Regions from separate parts of the Pseudoalteromonas sp. A757 genome, predicted to be linked through region 2. Evidence: predicted binding sites of a transcription regulator. Region 2 holds the regulator's gene; the other holds the start of a gene.
What was found. Region 2 encodes sigma-54, which starts transcription at its own class of promoters, with help from an activator protein. Its sites were predicted from a motif close to GTTGGCACGNNNNTNGNNT; they were not measured.

Region 1 (3,311 bases), on a different contig from region 2:
AGCAATTTGCACCGGCTCCAAGCGAGCGCCGGCTAAGCGTCGACCTTGATTATCAACAATATTGGCAAGCTTCTTACCAGCAAAATTAAGCGTAAAAATACGTGCGGTTTCTGGGCCATCGTAGAATTCGAATGCGCGACGATGGATGGTGATTGTGCGACCTTGAACAATGTACTGACCGGTACGACTGATACGATTTACACGGGAATAATTAAGCCGTTTCAGCTCCCACAACACTTCATCCTCATTTAGGAACTGATCAGGGAAAAACTGCATCGATCTGGCATAAACCTGAACAGGAAGTTCCCATTTATTGCCTTCAAACTGCCGGCTTATTTTCGCGTCTAGGTAGATGATATAGATTGCTACAAGGAATATCGCCGCAATGGTCCCCTTCCAAAAGAAAGACCACAATGAGCTCAGTACACGGCTTTTCACTCTTTGCATCTTAGAACCGTTTTGCTGGGTATTGTTTTTACGCGAAGTGTTCGCTTTGACGTTTGATTTTTTGGCAGATGTTCTTTTCTTTTTATCCGTCATGACCCAAGTAAAACTAAAAAATGAATCGCAAGATGGTAGGGTAACCTAAATTAACAACTGCTGAAAGTAGAATAATATTTATAAAGAAAAGTGAGTCCTACTGGACTCACTTTGTTTAGACAACGAGAACTTTACAATATTGACCGAGAGCCAAATTGGTATTACTGTCCGCGAACTGTCACGAACTCGGGATAGGCATCTACGCCACAATCATGTTGATCCATACCACTTAGCTCTTCTTCTTCGCCAACGCGGATCCCCATGCTCGCTTTCAATACACTCCAGACAATATAAGAAGCAATGAAAACAAAACCTAAAATGGTAATAAGTCCCACAGCCTGACCTTGGAAAGTGGCGTCTGAGTTTGAAAATGGCACCATCATCACACCTAGCGCACCACATATACCGTGAACAGAAATAGCACCGACAGGATCATCAATTTTTGCTTTGTCTAGCGCAACGATACTAAACACTACCAATGCACCACCTAGCGCCCCAAGGATCAGTGCTAATACAGGTGTTGGAGAGGCAGGCTCAGCGGTAATGGTCACCAGACCTGCTAGTGCACCATTTAGCACCATAGTTAAATCTGCCTTGCCCCACATTAATTTACACACCAACAGTGCAGCAACCGCACCTGCCGCCGCCGCCGCATTGGTATTTAACATGATTTGGCTGACAGCAATGGCATTTTCTTTATCAGCAAGGAACAGTTGAGAACCACCGTTAAAGCCAAACCATCCCATCCACAAAATAAAGGTGCCAAGTGTCGCCAGGGGCATGTTGGAACCAGGAATTGGATAGATCTCACCGTTTTTTCCATACTTGCCCTTACGTGCACCAAGTAACAGGACACCCGCAAGTGCAGCTGCAGCGCCAGCACCATGTACAATGGCAGAACCTGCAAAATCAACAAAGCCAAGCTCAGATAAGAAACCACCGCCCCATGTCCAATAACCTTCTAGCGGGTAGATAAAGCCAGTTAACACCACACAAAATGCTAAAAACGCCCACAATTTCATACGCTCGGCAACAGCGCCCGAGACAATTGACATAGCCGTTGCAACAAATACCACTTGGAAGAAAAAGTCAGATTGCAGCGCATGGTCGGCGTCGTCAGCAGCACTGCCAATGAGCGTGCCAAGACTTGGTAAAACCCCACCTTCGGCATTATCAACATACATGATGTTGTAACCAATAAGCAGATACATAGTACAAGCAATAGCGTACAGCGCGACGTTCTTGGTGAGGATTTCAGTGGTATTTTTTGAGCGTACTAATCCCGCTTCAAGCATAGCGAATCCGGCTGCCATCCACATAACTAAGACGCCAGAGATCAGAAAGTAAAAAGTATTTAATGAAAATTGTAGTTCTATTATTGTATTTTCCATCGCTTGGCTCCCCTTAAATGGCTTCTTCATCAAGTTCGCCGGTACGGATCCGAACAACTTGGTCTAAGTCGTAAACAAAGATTTTTCCGTCACCAATTTTTCCAGTGAATGCAGCCTTTGTAACCGTTTCCACAACGCGCTCAGCGTTTTCGCTTAACGTCGCAATTTCTATTTTTATTTTTGGAATGAAATCGACTTGATATTCTGCACCGCGATACAGTTCGGTATGGCCGCGCTGACGTCCGAACCCTTTAACGTCAACAACCGTCATGCCTTCAATCCCCAGATCGGCTAACGCTTCACGTACCTCATCAAGCTTAAATGGTTTTATTATTGCACTTATCATTTTCATGCTGAGTCCCCTTAGGACAGTTGATCCTGTTGTATGCAGTAATCCAACCTTTGTGCCAAATTTTTTATTCCTTAATTAACAATGAATTAAAGTGGGGGATGGAATTTTACGCATAAAAAATGCACCATCTAGGTGCATTGATATTAAGACTGAACAGAGTTGGTGCATAAGCACACAAATAACGAAAAACTAATGCGCAATAACGCAATTGCGTTGTTTGTCTTTCGCTTTATAAAGGGCCTTATCTGCCTTGCGCATCACTTCGCTTAAACTCTTTGATTGGCAAGCGGCGAGGCCAATACTGATGGTGCAATAATACTTACCTGCTGGGATATTAAATGCCTGCTGAGCAAGACGTTCCCGGAAATCTTCCAACATTTGCTGCGCCACCTTCATATCGGAGCTTGGAATGAGTAACGCAAACTCTTCGCCACCAATACGTGCGACAATATAGTGGCCAAATGCACTACGCAGTAAATCAGCGACCTGTTTAAGTACATCATCACCGCTTTCATGGCCATATTGATCATTAATAGATTTAAAGTGATCGAGGTCTAACAATGCCAATATATGCTGACCCGGCTTGTTTTTGATTAAACGCTCCGCTTGCTGACAGAAATAGCGGCGATTATAAAGTCCTGTTAAATAGTCTCGATGGGCATATTCTTTGATTTCTGCAATCAAATTAAGCTGTTCCATCGTCTGCATGATACGGCAATGAAACTCTTCACTCATAAACGGCTTTGCCAAAAAGTCATTGGCGCCGTATTTGATAAACTTTGCTGACAAGCCATGGCTTCCGGCGCCAGACAAACCGATGATGGCCAACTCATCTCGCCCACGACTATTGCGAACGGATTTCACCAGCTCAAAACCATCCATCGTCGGCATTGCAAAGTCAGTCAGTAGCAGTTTAATTTCATGGTCAGATAGCAACATCTCCAGTGCCTGTTCACCATCTTCTGCCTCAAGCACCGTAAATAATTGCTTTTCAAGCATTTGCTTCATTACCGCTCGACTAATCACAG
Region 2 (3,311 bases):
TATCGGTATTTTTGAACAGAATGTTGTAATTATTCATGGCAACAGAAAAATAAATGCTGACCGCCTAGAGGTTCACCGCCGCGCAGAGCTTGGTACAAATAAACAGCTGCTTGTTGCAACTGGCAGCCCTGCCACTTTTAGCGAACGTCAACCTGATGGCAACTTACTAGAAGCCAAAGCAAATGAAATCCGTTACGATGTAGCTAAAGGAACCCTAGTGATTTCTGGCGATGCGGAAATCAATCAAACTGGGCAAAAAATCAATGCGCAAGTCATCACCTACGACATTGAAAAGCAATTGATCAGCGCTGAGCGCTCAGATCAAGAAGACTCCCGTGTAAGAACCATACTTGTTCCTGTAGATGATAAAAAAGACGCAAAAGATAAAAAAGCGCAGGAAGAAGGTAACAATTAATGAGCGAGCTCAAAGCAACGGGTTTAGCAAAGAGTTATAAAGGTCGTGAAGTCGTCAAGAATGTTGGCTTAAGTGTCCAAGCTGGCAGTATTGTAGGTTTGTTAGGCCCAAATGGCGCAGGTAAAACCACTACTTTTTACATGATAGTAGGATTAGTACCAAGCGATAAAGGTTTTATTCAGATTGATGGCGAAGACATCACTTTACTACCGATGCATAGCCGCGCGCGACTTGGCATTGGCTATCTTCCGCAAGAGTCTTCAATCTTTAGAAAGCTCACGGTCTATCAAAATTTAATGGCGATTTTAGAAACTCGAAAAGACTTAACTAAAGTTGAAAGAGAGGCTGAGCTAAATGAGTTATTAGATGAATTTAATATTCAACATATTCGCGATTCACAGGGTATGGCATTATCGGGAGGCGAAAGAAGACGGGTAGAAATTGCTCGCGCTTTAGCCGCTAATCCCAAGTTTATCCTGTTAGATGAACCTTTTGCTGGTGTTGATCCAATTTCGGTGTTAGATATAAAGACAATCATAGAGCACCTAAAAAACCGCGGTATCGGTGTATTAATCACCGATCACAACGTAAGAGAAACACTAGACGTATGTGAAAAGGCCTACATCGTTTCACATGGTGAGTTAATCGCTGCAGGCACGCCAGAACATGTTTTGGCAGATCAAACCGTAAGAGATGTCTACCTAGGCGAACAATTCAAGCTATAGTTAAGACGTAGTATTAATAACTGTTAAAAAGGATTGTTAGAGATACATGAGGCAATCATTACAGCTGCGCATGGGGCAGCAACTTACAATGACTCCACAACTGCAACAAGCTATTCGCTTGCTGCAGCTTAGTACATTGGATCTGCAACAGGAAATACAAGAAGCATTAGACAGCAATCCATTATTGGAAGTGGAAGAAGGTGATAATACTGACGGCGAAAATGCTGACCAACACGGCCAAGAAAAGAGCAGCACTGAAGATAATCAAAATTCAGGCGATGAAGCATCGGTTAGTGACTATGAGATAGACTCAGATACCGCCATGAGCAAAGACACGGTGAGCGATGATCTCGCCATGGATGTCACTTGGGACGAGTATATGAGCGCAGCTCCAGCCGCCAGCTCAGGTCCACTCCCTGATGACGATAATGTTTATCAAGGGGAAACCTCTGAATCTCTCCATGATTATCTCATGTGGCAACTTGAGTTGACTCCATTTAGTCCAACAGATAGAGCTATTGCGATTGCGATTATTGAAGCGGTCGACCTGTCAGGCATTTTAACACTCTCTTGCGAAGACATTTTAGAGAGCATTAATGACGAAGATAGCGAAGAGCCTATTGAGCTAGATGAAGTCGAAGCCGTACTCAAACGTATTCAGCTTTTTGACCCTGTTGGTATCGCTGCGCGTAGTTTACAAGAATGCTTATGTATTCAGCTAAACCAATTCGCCCCAGATACGCCATGGATTGCCGAAACGAAAATGATCCTGACAGAGCATATTGATTTGCTTGCCAGCCGTGACTATCGAACTTTGGCTAAGAAAACGCGCCTTAAAGAAGCCGATCTCAAAGAGGTGATGACGCTAATTCATAGTCTTAACCCAAAGCCTGCGGCAAGCATTATTCATGAAGAACCTGAGTATGTGATCCCTGATGTATCGGTGAAAAAAGTAAAAGGTCGTTGGGTCGTAGAGCTAAACCCTGATGCTATGCCTAAAATAAGAGTAAACGATCACTACGCTGCGATGTCTAGAACGGCGAAATCCAGTACGGATAGTCAGTTTATTCGCTCTCATTTACAAGAAGCAAAATGGTTTATTAAAAGCTTAGAAAGCCGAAATGATACTTTATTAAAAGTTACCAATTGCATTGTGCAACAACAACAGGCATTCTTTGAACATGGCCCCGAAGCAATGCGCCCTATGGTGCTAAATGATGTTGCTGAAATGGTTGAGATGCATGAGTCCACAATTTCCCGTGTGACAACACAAAAATATATGCATACACCTCGGGGAATATTTGAGCTGAAGTATTTCTTCTCTAGCCATGTAAGTACAGAAAATGGAGGTGAGTGCTCTTCCACAGCAATTAGGGCACTTATCAAAAAGCTGATAGCTGCAGAAAATACCGCGAAGCCATTGAGTGACAGCAAAATTGCAGATATCTTAGCTGAGCAAGGAATTAAGGTAGCGAGACGCACGATTGCAAAATATCGTGAATCCCTGGCCATTCCACCGTCAAATCAGCGTAAAAGTTTGATATAAGACGTAAAACCCAAGAAGGAAAAATGCTTATGCAACTAAATCTAACTGGTCGCCATGTAGAAATTACTGACTCATTAAGAGACTATGTCACCAACAAGTTTGCGAAGCTAGAAAGGCACTTTGATCATATCAATAACGTGCATGTGATCCTAGATGTCGAGAAGCTAGTACAAAAAGCAGAAGCAACATTACACGTAAACGGCGGCGAACTATTTGCATCAACAGAGCATCAAGATATGTATGCCGCAATTGATGGCCTTATCAACAAGCTAGATCGTCAAGTTATTAAACACAAAGAGAAGCTCACTCGACACTAAGATGAAATTAAGTGAATTAGTGAACAAGGACTGCAGTAAAGCTGCGGTCCTTTTTAATAGCAAAAAACGTATTTTAGAATACATCAGCGAACTGGCTCATAGTCAAATTCCAAATACCAGTCAGCATGCTATCTTGGACGCTTTAATGGCGCGAGAGAAATTAGGTAGCACTGGGATTGGTAAAGGCATTGCTATTCCTCATGGACGACTTGAAGGGTTAGATAAAATCCTTGCAATGGTACTTGTCAGTGAGCAAGGGATCCAGTTTGAAGCCATAGATAAGCAGCCGGTCGATATTTTTGTCGCAT

Region 1: DRB05_RS20100 (P-II family nitrogen regulator) is a predicted target of sigma-54. The motif match lies at 2,325-2,343, and genes of this name have one in related genera.

What each region holds. Positions count from the first base shown of each region.
Region 1 is NZ_QNQN01000074.1:119,727-123,037, forward strand. It holds gene mrcB (penicillin-binding protein 1B) at 1-540, opposite strand, end outside; gene DRB05_RS20095 (ammonium transporter) at 702-1,931, opposite strand; gene DRB05_RS20100 (P-II family nitrogen regulator) at 1,945-2,283, opposite strand; gene DRB05_RS20105 (diguanylate cyclase) at 2,473-3,311, opposite strand, start outside.
Region 2 is NZ_QNQN01000071.1:42,083-45,393, reverse strand. It holds gene lptA (lipopolysaccharide transport periplasmic protein LptA) at 1-415, shown strand, start outside; gene lptB (LPS export ABC transporter ATP-binding protein) at 415-1,140, shown strand; gene DRB05_RS14445 (RNA polymerase factor sigma-54) at 1,187-2,686, shown strand; gene hpf (ribosome hibernation promoting factor) at 2,716-3,003, shown strand; gene ptsN (PTS IIA-like nitrogen regulatory protein PtsN) at 3,005-3,311, shown strand, end outside.